DNA from 2 places in the Streptomyces sp. NPDC023157 genome. Region 2 is predicted to be linked to the other one. Evidence: riboswitches for the same ligand, from Rfam matches in the RefSeq annotation. Region 2 holds a riboswitch; the other holds the start of a gene.
The links. Region 2 has a riboswitch for cobalamin ahead of ACZ3ZE_RS23855 (ribonucleoside-diphosphate reductase subunit alpha). Riboswitches for the same ligand answer to the same signal wherever they lie in the genome.
Positions count from the first base shown of each region.

Region 1 (7,512 bases), on a different contig from region 2:
ATGTGGGTGTGGATCTGGGTGTCCGGCCGCACGCCGCCGGTGCTGAGCCGGAAGGCTTCGGTGGCCCAGGCCAGGTACTCGGGGTGGTCGGCGGCCCGCAGCGGCAGGGTCTCGCGCAGCGCGGGCTCGTCGACCTGGATGACGGAGGTCCCGGCGGCCTCCAGGTCGTGCACCTCGTCGCGCAGCGCGAGAGCCACCTGCCGGGCGGTGTCGGCGAGCGGCTGGTCGTCGCGGACGAAGGACCAGGCGAGCATGGTGACCGGGCCGGTGAGCATGCCCTTGACCGGCTTGGCGGTGAGGGACTGCGCGTACGCGGTCCAGCGCACGGTCATCGGCGCGGGGCGGGAGATGTCGCCGGCGAGGATCGGCGGGCGGACGTAGCGGGTGCCGTACGACTGGACCCAGCCGTGCCGGGTGGCGAGGTAGCCGGCGAGCTGCTCGGCGAAGTACTGCACCATGTCGTTGCGTTCGGGCTCGCCGTGCACCAGGACGTCGAGTCCGGTCTTCTCCTGGAAGGAGACGACCTCCTGGATCTCCGTCTTGATGCGCTCCTCATAGGCGACGGTGTCGATCCGGCCGCTTCGCAGGTCCGCGCGTGCGGCCCGCAGTTCGGCCGTCTGCGGGAAGGACCCGATGGTGGTCGTCGGGAGCAGCGGAAGCCCGAGGTGGGCCCGCTGGGCCGCGGCACGCTGTGCGTAGGACTGCGAGCGGCGCAGGTCCGCCTCGGTGACGGCCCGGACCCGGGCCCGCACGGCGGGATCGCGGGTGAGGGGGGAGGCGGCGCGGGCGGAGCGCGCACTCCGGTTGGCGGCCAGCTCGCCGCTGATGGCGTCGGTGCCCAGGGACAGGCCCCTGGCCAGGGCGACGACCTCGTCCGCCTTCTGCCGGGCGAAGGCGAGCCAGCCCAGGACCTGCGGGTCGACGTCCGTCTCGGCCGCGGCGTCGAGCGGGACGTGGAGCAGCGAGCACGAGGCCGACACGTCCACGTGGCCCGCGAGACCGAGGAGGGTGCCGAGGGTGGCGAGGGAGCTCTTCAGGTCGTTGACCCACACGTTGCGCCCGTCGACCACGCCGGCGACGAGCCGCTTGCCGGGCAGGCCGCCGACGGCCGCGAGTCCGTCGAGGTTCGCGGCGGCGGGCCCGGTGAAGTCGAGGGCGAGTCCTTCGACCGGAGCCTTGGCGAGCACCGGGAGGGCGTCGCCCAGCCGGTCGAAGTAGGAGGCGACGAGCAGCTTCGGCCGGTCTCGTGCGGCGCCGAGATCGCGGTAGGCCCGTGCGGCGGCGGCGAGTTCGGCGGGCCTGCGGTCCTGTACCAGGGCCGGTTCGTCGATCTGCACCCACTCCGCGCCGGCGGCCCGGAGGTCGGCGAGGACCTCGGCGTAGACGGGCAGCAGGCGGTCCAGCAGGGTCAGCGGCTCGAACTCCGCCGCCACGCCGGGGGCGGGCTTCGCCAGCAGGAGGTAGGTGACCGGTCCCACCAGGACGGGTCGGGCGGTCAGGCCCAGCGCGAGGGCCTCGCGCAGCTCCGCGACCTGTTTGGCCGAGTCCGTCGAGAAGACGGTGTCAGGACCCAGTTCGGGGACGAGGTAGTGGTAGTTGGTGTCGAACCACTTCGTCATCTCCAGCGGGGCGGTGTCCTGGGTGCCTCGGGCCATGGCGAAGTAGCCGTCCAGCGCGTCGGCGGCGACGGCGTCGCGATGGCGGCCCGGGATCGCGCCCACCATGACGGTGGTGTCGAGGACGTGGTCGTAGTACGAGAAGTCGCCGGTCGGCACTTCGGTGATGCCGGCGTCGGCGAGCTGCGACCAGTTCTTCCGGCGCAGTGCGGCGGCGGTGTTCCGGAGGGCGTCCGTGGTGACGCGGCCCTTCCAGTAACCCTCGATCGCCTTCTTGAGTTCGCGGTTCGGCCCCTGACGGGGGTAGCCGTACACGGTGGCCCGTGCTGCCGCTGCTGCGGACTTCGTGGTCACGGAGATCTCCTTCGCGAGATGAATCCCTGAGGTCCGGGGACCTGACGAGGGGCGAAGAGAGACCGGGGACAGGCGGATGCGCACGCGCGCAGCACGACACGCTCGTCCGCCTGTATGGTCGCCGACCCGCCCTCGAGGTCACCGGATGGCCACACACGGAATCGTCCGCGTGCGGGCAACGGGCAGGTCTTCGGACTCGCGGGCACGTCTCGTCGTACGAGACTCCTACTGGCCGTCGCTTCCCAGATCCGGTACGTCGGACCCAGTGCTGTGTGACGGCGGTCGTTCCCGCTCACCGCTGCGGGGCAGTCCCGGATTCCCACCGGGTTCCCTCTTACGACGCATCCCGCCTGGCGGACGGGGCGAACCAGCTGCGCTCTCACTCTAGACCACGGGCCACGCCGGCCGGCGGGTGAAGTCGGCACGGGAACGCCGGAGTTCACGTCACGACAGGCCCCACGGGATCAAGGGCCTTGTGGGAGTGGCTGGTTCTGTGCCATCGGTCAGGGTCGGGTCCTCCTTCAGAGGGAGAGGATGCCGTCCTTCGGGGGGATTCGGGCACGTCCCTTCTGAGCAAGGGTTCTTGGGCCAGAACGTCCACCTCCCGCGAGGATCTCCATCACCGTGCGAAGCAGACGAACGGCGTCCACCGTGGCCCTCGGCGCCATCGCGACGCTCCTTCCCGTACTCACCCCCGCCGTGGCCTCGGCGGCCGCACCGGCACCCCGGACCGCCGCCGCCACCCCCGCTATCCCTTCACCCGATCCGCTCGCGCGCTACGGGCACCAGAAACCGCGCTGGAGCCGCTGCGACGCCGAAGGACCGGCGGAGTACGAGTGCGCCACGATCAAGGTGCCCCTCGACTACGCCCGTCCGAACGGCCGCACGCTCGACCTGGCCGTGTCCCGGACGAAGGCGACCAGCGCCCGTGACCGGCGCGGTGTGCTGCTGCTGAACCCCGGCGGGCCCGGCGGACCGGGCCTCGACATGCCGGTCTGGATGGCGCCGATGCTGTCGGACGACGTGAAGAAGCGGTACGACCTGATCGGCTTCGACCCCCGGGGTGTCGGCCGGAGCAGCCCGGTGAGCTGCGGGCTGAACGACGCCGAGAGGGAGTGGCAACGCCCGTACCGGGCGGCGACGTTCACGAAGGACGTCCAGTGGGCCCGGACCGTCGCGGAGAAGTGCCGGGCGCGGAACGGCGTCGTCCTGTCGCACCTCACCACCCGCGACACCGCACGCGACATGGACGTCATCCGTGCCGTGCTCGGCGAGAAGAAGATCTCGTACCTCGGTTACTCCTACGGCACCTATCTGGGAGCCGTCTACACGCAGATGTTCCCGAAGCGCGCCGACCGGTTCGTGCTCGACAGCGCGGTCGACCCGGAGCGGATCTGGCGCGGCATGATCCAGATATGGGCCGAGGGGGCGGAACCGGCGTTCGCGCGCTGGACCGCCTGGGCCGCCGAGCGGAACGCGACGTACGGGCTCGGTGCCACCCCGGCCGAGGTCGGTGCGACCTTCTGGGCGCTGGTCGCCCGGGCGGACCGCGAGCCGATCGAACTCGACGGCGTCGCCCTGACGGGCGATGACATCCGCCTCGGGTCGCGGGCCGTGTTCTTCGACGTGGCGTACGCCGCCGAGGCGGTCGTACGGCTCAAGGACGCCGCCGAGGGCCGGACTCCGGCACCGGCCCGGCGCGGCACGCCGCCCGCCCCCGTACCGCCGGCCTTCGCGAGCGCCGCCGGCTCCCCGGCCGCGGCTCCCGCCGTCCCGGCGGACAACATGGACGCGGCCTTCTGGTCCGTGGTGTGCGCCGACACCCGCGCCTGGCCGCGCGACCCGGAGCAGTACCGGCGCGACGCGATCCGCGACAAGCGCAGGTACCCGCTGTACGGGGACTTCGCGTCCAACATCAAACCGTGCGCGTTCTGGCGGGGCGGGGCCGAGCCCGCCACCAAGGTGAACAACTCCGTCCCCGCCCTCGTCCTGCAGAACGAGTGGGACTCCCAGACGCCGCTGGCCAGCGGGCAGGGGCTGCGCCGGGTGATGAAGGGGGCCCGGATGGTCACCGTCCTCGGCGGCCAGGGCCACGGCGTCTACGGACTGGGATCCTGCGCCGACGCGACCGCCACCGCCTACCTGGTCACGGGCCGCCTGCCCGCCACCGACGTCACCTGCCGGACCCCGGCCGACCAGGCCCACCGCTCCGCCCCGCTCCCGCTGCCGACCCTCCCTCAGCGCCTCCCGATCGGGCAGGACCGCTTCTGACGGCGCCCTGACCGGCCCCTGAGGGCGGGACCCCGCGCCGCGGGGCCCCGCCCTTCCTCTTGGTGGTCAGGGGTGCACGGCCCGTCGGCGGGGCTCAGGCCGCGGGGGCCCTGAAGTGGCAGTTCGTGGAGATGGGCGAGGTGGTCGTGCCGTCGGTGGTGCGGACGCGCCAGCCGTACGCGTGGCCGGGGACGAGCTGGGGGACCGGGACGGAGACGGTGCCCTGGCCGCGGACCTTGGTGCTGGCCGAGCCGGCCGCGCCCATGGTGATCGGCTGCGGCAGGCTCTGGTCCGTGTTGTCCCAGATCGAGAACTCGGCCCACACCTCCTTCGACGGGTCGGGGTGGGTGACCGTCGCCGTCAGCGTCGGCGTGAGGGTGGTCGCCGTGCCGTAGTCGGCGCCGAAGGGGTCGAGGTTCTGGTGGCAGCCCTGGGACAGCGGCTCGCCCGCGACCTCGCGCAGCGCCGTGTTCCGGCCGGTCGGCGCCGTCAGCCTGCCGGCGTACGAGGCGATCTGGTCGTCGCGCAGCGGATAGCCGAAGGCGGCCACGCGCTGCACGGAGCCGTTGAAGTAGGCGTTGGAGGCGCCCTTCACCTTGTCGCGACCGACGACGAACGGGCCCGTGGCCGCCCAGCGGTCGGCGTCGGCGTGGACGGCCGTGGCCTTCTTCACGCCGTCGACGTAGAGGGAGACCGCGCCGGAGGTGGCGTCGTACACGCCCGTGAGATGGGTCCAGGTGCCGGCCGTGGCGCCGGGGGCGATGGCCTGGTCGACGCTCCACGTCGCGCTGTCGGCCTTCGGCAGGGCGAAGCGCCAGCTGCTGTCGCCCGGGTTGTAGAAGAGCATCATGCCGCTGATCGTCGTCCCGTCCTGGGACAGCACGACCGACGTGCCCGCGCCCGGGTTCACCTTCGCCCAGGCGGAGACGGTGAAGCTGCGGGTGGTGTCCACGACGGGCCCGGCCGCGCCGGCCGTACCGGTGGAACCGTCGAGCGCCAGCGCTCCGCCGTGCTCGCCCGGCGCCCAGGAGGCGCCGCCGGTCAGCGTGCCGTCGAATCCGGCGGCGCTGCCGTCGAGCCGCCAGGACGGCTTGCCGCCGCCCTGCGTGTGGCCGTACAGCGGCGTGTGGTCGGAGTAGCCGGTCGCGCCCGGCTTGCACGGGTCGGGGACGCTCGACGGCGTCGTCCTCGTGCAGGCCGGCTGGACGGAGATCCGGTAGTCCGTCTGGTCCGCGAAGTCGGTCCGGGAGTCGCAGCCGGTGAAGCCGCCGGTGGCGAAGAGGTAGTCGATCTTCGAGGTCGTGTACCCGGCGTACGACAGGATCCCGCCGTTCGCGTCCTTCGTCACGCCGTCGAGGGTGAACTTGGTCGGCTCGTCGGAGGCGTCGCCGGTGCCGTACGCCCGCTGGTCGCACTCCGACATCAGGCGGTAGAGCGGCTGGAGCCGGTCCTGGAGCCGGGTGTTGAAGTCGCCGCCGAGGACGACGGACGGGAACTTCCCGACCACGTCCGCGACCGTCGCGATCTGGTCGGCGTAGTACTGGTCGGCCTGCGCCTGCGTCAGCTTGAGCGGGACGTCGGCCCCGAAGTTGGACACGTGCGTCGTGCACACGTGGTTCTCCCAGCCGGCCACCTCCACGCACAGCACGCTGCCGCGCCCCATCGCCAGACCGAGCGGAGTGGTGAAGTCCGTCTCGGTCTTCCACGTCATCCGGCCCTTGACGCCGATGGCCACCCCCAGCGTGCCGGACAGCGAGCCGCGGCACTTCGAGCCCTGCGCGTCGATGAACTCGACTCCCGGCACGTCCGGTTCGTACGTGTCGCCCGGGCGCGTCCCGCCGGCGAGCGCGAACGTCCAGTCGGAGCCCGGGTCGTCGGCCTCCAGCTTCGCCTCCAGCGGGACGAGGTGGCTGACCGAGCACACCTCCTGGAGCATGACCACGTTGAGGTCCCGCTCCTCGACCAGCTGGGCGATGCCCTCGATCTTCTTGCCGGGCACGTTGCGGTACGGGCAGTAGCCGTCGTCCGTGGCGATCCGGCCGCCCGCCTCGCCGCAGATGTTCCAGGTCATCGCCCGGACCGACTCCCGGGTGGTGGCCGTGCCGCCCGCGTCCCCCGGGACCGTCGTGACGGCGGCGGCGGGCGCCGCCTGTCCCGTGAGCAGGACGACGGCCGCGAGGACCGTCGCCATGATGTGCAGCCCGTGGGCCGCGATTCTTCTCATGAGTCGTCTCTTACCGGCGGACCTGTGGGGGTCCGCTCCTCCCCCCGCCCCGACTCCGGGGCGGTGGTCATGACTCTGTCAGCTCATCGGCGCAGGTCGACGGGCAGGGCGACGCGTGGGTCCGTCCGCGGGGTCCGTCCGCGGGTCGGCGTCCGAGGATCGCCGTCCGTGGGCTCAGGTGAGGGAGGTGACCAGGAGGGTGAAGGCGCCGATGATGACGGCGACGCGGACGTAGTGGAAGCGGTCCCAGCGGTTCGACTGCTCCTTCCAGTCGGCGGGCCGGTTCTCGGGGGTCCAGGTCTTACCGCGGTTGTTGATCGGGACGAGGATCAGGACCGAGATGAGCACGCTCACGATCAGCAGCGCGGCGGCGATGACGACGAGGCCGGCGCCGGGGCGGTCCCATCCGGCGACGGCCCAGACGGCGCTGAGGACGAGCGACGTGATGTACCAGAACGGCATCAGCGCGCCGAGCATCCGGCCCCCGTGGGCGCGGCCGAGCAGGCCGCTGTCCTCGGGGAGCGCGTTGAAGATCGGGTTGAGGACGAAGGCGACGGAGAACTCGACTCCCACCATCAGGCCGACGATCACGGTGGTGAAGACCTCGAGTGCGTTGAGCATGATGACCCCTCCGAGGATCTAGCAGTGCTAGGTGATGAGGCAACGCTAGTACTGCTGCCGCTCGATTGTCTAGCGGTGCTAGGATCGCGGCATGTCGGTACAAGAACGCAAGCAGCGCGAACGGGCGGACCGCGAACGCCTCATCGTGGCGACGGCCCGCGAACTCGCCGAGCAGCAGGGCTGGGACGCGGTCACCACCCGTCGGCTCGCCGAGCGCATCGAGTACAGCCAGCCCGTCCTCTACAGCCACTTCCGCGGCAAGCGCGAGATCATCGGCGCCGTCGCCCTCGAAGGCGCCGCCGAGATGGCCGCGGCGGTGCGGGCCGCGACAGCCTCAGCGGACGGCCCGCGCGCCCGCGTCGCGGCCCTCGCCCGCGCGTACCTCGGCTTCGCCGAGGACAACCCGGCGGTCTACGACGCCATGTT
Region 1 covers NZ_JBVHIL010000002.1:196,625-204,136, reverse strand. The annotation lists gene metE (5-methyltetrahydropteroyltriglutamate--homocysteine S-methyltransferase) at 1-1,970, opposite strand, end outside; cobalamin riboswitch at 2,135-2,357, opposite strand; gene ACZ3ZE_RS06720 (alpha/beta hydrolase) at 2,595-4,241, shown strand; gene ACZ3ZE_RS06715 (LamG-like jellyroll fold domain-containing protein) at 4,336-6,465, opposite strand; gene ACZ3ZE_RS06710 (DUF1772 domain-containing protein) at 6,640-7,086, opposite strand; gene ACZ3ZE_RS06705 (TetR/AcrR family transcriptional regulator) at 7,178-7,512, shown strand, end outside.
Region 1: linked by a shared signal. The riboswitch ahead of metE (5-methyltetrahydropteroyltriglutamate--homocysteine S-methyltransferase) and the one ahead of ACZ3ZE_RS23855 (ribonucleoside-diphosphate reductase subunit alpha) in region 2 are both predicted to bind cobalamin.

Region 2 (7,512 bases):
GGAAGAGGGCACCCCGCGCTACCCGGTCGTCGCGAACGACTGACCCGCGCGTCCCCGGACATGCCGAAGGGCCCCGCTCCCCCCGTGGAGCGGGGCCCTTCGCCGTACCGGACGGGCTCCTAGAAGTCCTCGTCCAGGTCCACCGAGCCCTCGACCGCCACCTGGTAGGCGGACGGGCGGCGCTCGAAGAAGTTGGTCAGCTCCTGGACGCCCTGGAGCTCCATGAACGCGAACGGGTTCTCCGAGCCGAACACCGGCGCGAAGCCCAGGCGGGTGAGGCGCTGGTCGGCGACGCACTGCAGGTACTCGCGCATCGACTCGGTGTTCATGCCCGGCAGGCCGTCACCGCACAGGTCGCGGCCGAACTGGAGCTCAGCCTCGACGGCCTCCCGCAGCATCGCGGTGACCTGCGCCTGGAGCTCGTCGTCGAAGAGCTCGGGCTCCTCCTTGCGGACGGTGTCCACGACCTCGAAGGCGAAGTTCATGTGCATCGTCTCGTCGCGGAACACCCAGTTGGTGCCGGTCGCCAGGCCGTGCAGCAGACCGCGGGACCGGAACCAGTACACGTACGCGAAGGCGCCGTAGAAGAACAGGCCCTCGATGCAGGCGGCGAAGCAGATCAGGTTGAGCAGGAAACGGCGGCGGTCGGCCTGGGTCTCCAGCCGGTCGATCTTCTCGACCGAGTCCATCCACTTGAAGCAGAACTGCGCCTTCTCGCGGATCGAGGGGATCTCCTCGACCGCGTCGAAGGCGGCCGCGCGGTCGTCCGGGTCGGGGAGGTAGGTGTCGAGCAGCGTCAGATAGAACTGGACGTGCACGGCCTCCTCGAACAGCTGGCGCGAGAGGTACAGCCGCGCCTCGGGCGAGTTGATGTGCTTGTAGAGCGTCAGGACCAGGTTGTTGGACACGATCGAGTCGCCGGTCGCGAAGAACGCGACCAGACGGCCGATCATGTGCTGCTCACCGGGGGTGAGCTTGGCGAGGTCGGCGACGTCCGAGTGGAGGTCGACCTCCTCCACGGTCCAGGTGTTCTTGATCGCGTCGCGGTAGCGCTCGTAGAAGTCCGGGTAGCGCATGGGGCGCAGGGTCAGTTCGAAGCCCGGGTCGAGGAGGTTCTTGTCGGTGGAGCTCATTACTGGCAGGCCTCGCAGGACTCGGGGTTCTCAAGGGAGCAGGCGACGGCGTCGGGGTCGGCGACCTGCTGGACGGGGATGGGGGCGGCGGCCTGCGCGGCGCGGGCGATCCGGGTCGCCGGGCGCGAACGCAGGTAGTACGTGGTCTTCAGGCCCTGCTTCCAGGCGTACGCGTACATCGACGACAGCTTGCCGATGGTCGGCGTCTCCAGGAACAGGTTCAGCGACTGCGCCTGGTCCAGGAACGGGGTGCGGGCGGCGGCCATGTCGATCAGGCCGCGCTGCGGGATCTCCCAGGCCGTGCGGTACAGCTCGCGCACCTCGGCCGGCACCCAGGTGAAGCCGGCCACCGAGCCGTTGGCGTCGCGCAGCGCCTCACGGGTCTGCGCGTCCCACACGCCGAGCCGCTTCAGCTCGTCCACGAGGTACGAGTTGACCTGGAGGAACTCGCCGGACAGCGTCTCGCGCTTGAACAGGTTGGAGACCTGCGGCTCGATGCACTCGTAGACGCCGGCGATCGAGGCGATCGTCGCGGTCGGCGCGATGGCGAGGAGGAGGCTGTTGCGCATGCCGACGGCGGCGATCCGCTCGCGCAGCGCGGCCCAGCGCTCCGGCCAGTTCAGCTCGACGTCGAAGTGGTCCGGGTGCAGCACGCCACGGGCCGTACGGGTCTTGTCCCAGGCGGGCAGCGGGCCGTTGCGCTCGGCGAGGTCGGCGGAGGCCTCGTACGCGGCCAGCATGATCCGCTCGGCGATCCGGGTGGACAGCGCGCGGGCCTCGGCCGAGTCGAAGGGCAGCTTCAGCTTGAAGAAGACGTCCTGGAGGCCCATCGCGCCCAGGCCCACCGGGCGCCAGCGGGCGTTGGAACGGCCGGCCTGCTCGGTCGGGTAGAAGTTGATGTCGACGACCCGGTCGAGGAAGGTGACGGCGGTGCGCACGGTCTCGTCCAGGCGCGCCCAGTCGATCTGCCCGCCGTCGGCTCCTTCCTGGACGAAGGCGCCCAGGTTCACCGAGCCGAGGTTGCAGACGGCCGTCTCGCCGTCGTCGGTGACCTCGATGATCTCGGTGCAGAGGTTCGAGGAGTGGACGACGGAGCCGGGCTCGGCGGTCTGGTTGGCGGTCCGGTTGGACGCGTCCTTGAAGGTCATCCAGCCGTTGCCGGTCTGCGCGAGGGTGCGCATCATGCGGCCGTACAGGTCACGGGCCGGCATGGTCTTCTTGGCCAGGCCCGCGGCCTCCGCCTTGCGGTACGCGGCGTCGAACTCGTCGCCGTACAGGTCGACCAGCTCGGGCACGTCGGCGGGGGAGAACAGCGACCACGCGGCGTCGGCGTTGACCCGGCGCATGAACTCGTCCGGGATCCAGTGCGCGAGGTTCAGGTTGTGCGTACGGCGGGCGTCCTCGCCGGTGTTGTCGCGGAGCTCCAGGAACTCCTCGATGTCCGCGTGCCAGGTCTCCAGGTAGACCGCGGCGGCGCCCTTGCGGCGGCCGCCCTGGTTCACCGCGGCGACGGAGGCGTCCAGCGTCTTCAGGAACGGCACGATGCCGTTGGAGTGCCCGTTGGTGCCGCGGATCAGCGAACCGCGGGCGCGGATGCGCGAGTACGACAGGCCGATGCCGCCCGCGTGCTTCGACAGGCGCGCGACCTGGTGGTAGCGGTCGTAGATGGAGTCCAGCTCGTCCTGCGGGGAGTCCAGCAGGTAGCAGGAGGACATCTGCGGGTGGCGGGTGCCGGAGTTGAACAGGGTGGGGGAGGAGGGCAGGTAGTCGAGCCGGCTCATCAGCCCGTACAGCGCCGCCACCTCGTCCACGGCACGCGCCGACTCGTCCTCGGCGAGGCCGCTCGCCACGCGCAGCATGAAGTGCTGCGGGGTCTCGACGACCTGGCGGGTGATCGGGTGCCGCAGCAGGTAGCGGGAGTACAGGGTGCGCAGGCCGAAGTAGCCGAAGCGGTCGTCGCCGGCCGGGTCGATCAGCGCGTCGAGGCGCGCGGCGTGCGCGGCGACGAACGCGGCCGTGCGGTCGGCGATCAGGCCCTCGCGGTGGCCGACGGCGACGGAGGCCGAGAAGGACACCGCGCCCTGGCCGGCCGCCTCGTCGGCGATGGTGATCGTGAGGAGCCGGGCGGCGAGCCGGGAGTACGCCGGGTCCTCGGCGATGAGTCCGGCGGCGGCCTCGGTGGCCAGCTCGCGCAGCTCCGCCTCGTCCGAGCCGGCGCTGCGGCCGCGCAGGGCGGCGGCGGCGACCTTGCCGGGGTCGGTGTCCGGGAGGTCGGCGGTGAGATCGGTCAGGACCCGCAGCAGCACGGTGCCGGGGCCGTCGGTCTCGATCGCTGCGGCCGGATCGGCGGGCGCGATGGTCACGTGGGGGCTCTCCCTCGCTCGGCGCGGAGCCAGGACGGGAGGCGGGAACGGGCGGCCGTACGCACGGCGGCGCCGCGTCCACCGGCCCACTCCGCGAGGCCCGGACGTCTGTGACACCCGGAACGGACGGACCGGGCGCGCTGCCGGCAGGTCTTCGGACTCACCCTGGGCGCGAAAAGCGCGCAAAACACACCGTTGCGGGACAGTTCCGGATTTCCACCGGATTCCCCTGCGGCGACAGCGAGGACGAGCATACATGTGGGGGGCGCCGCTCACGGCACCCCCCACATGTTGTGTCGGTCGGGGCGGAGTTCAGAGCTCCAGAACGTAGGTGAAGAGCGTGAGGTCGAGCCCCTGGACGGGCTTCCAGTCCCGCTCGGGGGAGCGGACGAAGCCCAGTCGCTCATAGATCCGGTGGGCGGTGGCCATCGTCCGCTGGGTGGACAGCACGATCCGCGCGCACCCCTCGACGGCCCGCGCCCGGTCCACGCAGGCCCGCACCAGGGCCTCCCCGACGCCCCGGCCGCGCGCCGCGTGCGCGACGGCCAGCATGCGGAACTCGGCCTCGCCCTCCCGGGCGATGTCCGCCCACTCCTCGCCGCCGGCGGTGAAGGTCACCCCGCCGAGGACCGTGCCGGCCGCGTCCGTGGTGTCGACCGCCACGAGCACCTCGGCCTCGGCGTCCCGCCGGGCCACGTCCCGCAGCAGGTGCAGGTACGCGTCGTCCTCGCCGAAGGCGAGGAACCCGTCGTCGAGATAGGCCCGCGCGGTGATCTCGCCGAGGGCCGCGTACTCCTCGGGCCGTACCGCCCTGATCGTGAAGTCCATGCCCGGCAGTCTGCCCCCGGCACGGCTCCGCCCGCCTCCGGATAACCGGAGGCGGGCGGAGGGGCCGGAGCGGACGGCCGCGGGGCTCAGTGCCCGGCGGTGCCGACCTTCGGCAGTTCGGTGGCGACGCCCGCGTCACCGGCGTCCGCCGTGTAGTCCCCGGGCGAGGTCTCGTCGACGCCGTCGGGCGCCTTGAGCGCCTTCAGGACGACGGTGAGGACCACGGTGACGACCAGGTTGAGCACGAAGGCGGTGAGGCCGATGTAGCCGATCTCCCCGATGCCGGGGATCTCGGCCGAGGAGCCGCCGAAGTGCTTCTGGGTGGGGCTGGCCACGCCGTACGCGGCGGCGGTGCCGTAGACCATGCCGACGGCCCAGCCGGCGAGCAGCGCCCAGCGGTGGAACCAGCGGGTGAACAGGCCGCCGACGAGGGCGGGGAAGGTCTGCAGGATCCAGATGCCGCCGAGCAGCTGGAAGTTGATGGCGACGGTCTTGTCCATGGTGAGGACGAAGACCAGCGCGCCGACCTTCACCAGCAGCGAGACCAGCTTGGAGACCTTGGTCTCCTGCTCGGGCGTCGCGTCCGGCTTGAGGAAGTCCTTGTAGATGTTCCTCGTGAACAGGTTGGCCGCTGCGATCGACATGATCGCGGCCGGCACCAGGGCGCCGATGCCGATGGCGGCGAAGGCGACGCCCGCGAACCAGGCGGGGAACATGTCCTCGAAGAGCTGCGGGATGGCGAGCTGCCCGTTGGTGACCTTGACGCCGGCGGCGATCGCCATGAAGCCGAGCAGCGCGAGCAGGCCCAGCATCAGCGAGTACAGCGGCAGGATCGTGGTGTTGCGGCGGATCACCTCGCGGCTCCTGGAGGAGAGCGTCGCGGTGATCGAGTGCGGGTACATGAAGAGCGCCAGCGCCGAGCCGAGGGCCAGCGTCGCGTACGTCCACTGGCCGGCCTCGCCGGGCACGAGCGCGCCCTTGGGCTTGCCGGTGACCGGGTTGACCGTCTGGTACGCCTCCGCCGCCTTGCCGAAGATCTCGTCGAAGCCGCCCAGCTTGATCGGGATGTAGATGATCGCCACCGCGATGACGATGTAGATCAGGGCGTCCTTGACGAAGGCGATGAGCGCCGGGGCGCGCAGGCCGGAGGAGTACGTGTACGCCGCGAGGACACCGAAGGCGATGAGCAGCGGCAGGTCCTTGACGAACCAGTGGGTGTTCTCGCCGCCGCCGACGCCCATCACGTCCAGGACGGCCTGGATGCCGACGAGCTGGAGGGCGATGTACGGCATGGTGGCGAGGATGCCGGTGACGGCGACGGCCAGCGACAGGCCCTTGGAGCCGAAGCGGCCGCGGACGAAGTCGGAGGTGGTGACGTACCCGTGCTTGTGGGACACCGACCACAGGCGGGGCAGGAAGGTGAAGATCAGCGGGTAGACCAGGATCGTGTACGGCACGGCGAAGAAGCCGGCCGCGCCCGCCGCGTAGATGGCCGCCGGGACGGCGACGAAGGTGTACGCGGTGTACAGGTCGCCGCCGAGCAGGAACCAGGTGACCCAGGTGCCGAACGAACGGCCGCCCAGGCCCCATTCGTCGAGGCTGTTGTCGTTCTCGGCCTTGCGCCACTTGGCGGCCAGGAAGCCCATGACCGTGACGGCCAGGAAGAAGAAGACGAAGACGCCGAGCGCGACGCCGTTCACACCGTCCTTCATCGCGCGTCACCCCCCTTGCGGGCGCGCTGGTCGCGCTTCCAGAGCTGGTACGCGAGCATCGTCAGCCCGGTGGAGACGACCACCCAGAGCATCTGGTACCAGTAGAAGAACGGGATGCCGATGAAGGCGGGGTCCACCTTCGCGTACGAGCCCACCCAGAGCATCGCCACGAACGGTGCGAACAGGCAGAGCGCGATCACCACCCTCGACGGTGTGATGACCGGTTGTTTCCCTTGTGCCGCTTCTGACATGGCGAAACCGTCCCCTCACTGATCACCTCGTAAGACGGGGAAATCTAGGGGACGGTCTCGCTGTTAGGAACCCCTGTCCGTATAACGGATCAGGCGCGCCCGGTCAGCCGTTGGGGCGCTGCAGGCGGGCGACGAACTTGTAGCGGTCGCCGCGGTAGACCGAACGCACCCATTCGACCGGTTCGCCCTGCGCGTCGAGGGAGTGCCGGGAGAGCATCAGCATCGGCAGGCCCACGTCCGTACCGAGCAGGCCGGCCTCGCGCGGGGTGGCCAGCGAGGTCTCGATGGTCTCCTCGGCCTCGGCCAGGTGCACGTCGTACACCTCGGCGAGGGCCGTGTAGAGCGAGGTGTACTTCACCAGCGAACGCCGCAGCGCGGGGAAGCGCTTGGCGGACAGGTGGGTGGTCTCGATGGCCATCGGCTCGCCGCTCGCGAGCCGCAGGCGCTCGATCCGCAGCACCCGGCCGCCGGCGGTGATGTCGAGCAGCCCGGCGAGCGTGTCGTCGGCGGTGACATAGCCGATGTCGAGGAGCTGCGAGGTGGGCTCCAGGCCCTGCGCGCGCATGTCCTCGGTGTACGAGGTGAGCTGGAGGGCCTGGGAGACCTTGGGCTTGGCCACGAAGGTGCCCTTGCCCTGGATCCGCTCCAGGCGGCCCTCGACCACCAGTTCCTGCAGTGCCTGGCGCACGGTGGTGCGCGAGGTGTCGAACTCGGCGGCGAGAGTGCGCTCGGGCGGGACGGGGGTGCCGGGCGGCAGGGTGTCCGTCATGTCGAGCAAGTGCCGCTTCAGTCGGTAGTACTTGGGCACGCGCGCGGTGCGGGTGGCGGCGCCGCCCTCTGTCTCCGTGCTGCCCGCGTCCGTGGCCATGGCCTGCCTTCCCGACTCCTGTGCTGCTGCCGTCACCGGCTCCTCCGTCTGTCGCGGCTCACATGGTGGCACGGACCGGTCACGGGTCGTCGCCCTCCCTCAGGTGTCGGTCCGATAACGGACCCGACTGCCCTTCTTATACACCCTTGACACCCCTAAAGGTCTAGGCCAAGCTCCGGGTACTGGTCTACACCATTAAAGACCAGGTCCCAGCCCCACGAGCATTACTCGACGTATGTCTGTATGTCTTCGCGCGGTGGGCAGGGGTTGCAGCATCCCTGAGGAGGGTGGCGTGAAGCGCAAGCTCATCGCGGCGATCGGCGTCGCGGGCATGATGGTCGGCATTGCCGCGTGTGG
Region 2 covers NZ_JBVHIL010000006.1:455,923-463,434, reverse strand. The annotation lists gene def (peptide deformylase) at 1-43, shown strand, start outside; gene ACZ3ZE_RS23860 (ribonucleotide-diphosphate reductase subunit beta) at 120-1,133, opposite strand; gene ACZ3ZE_RS23855 (ribonucleoside-diphosphate reductase subunit alpha) at 1,133-3,496, opposite strand; cobalamin riboswitch at 3,625-3,750, opposite strand; gene ACZ3ZE_RS23850 (GNAT family N-acetyltransferase) at 3,809-4,324, opposite strand; gene mctP (monocarboxylate uptake permease MctP) at 4,411-6,036, opposite strand; gene ACZ3ZE_RS23840 (DUF3311 domain-containing protein) at 6,033-6,287, opposite strand; gene ACZ3ZE_RS23835 (GntR family transcriptional regulator) at 6,391-7,155, opposite strand; gene ACZ3ZE_RS23830 (extracellular solute-binding protein) at 7,448-7,512, shown strand, end outside.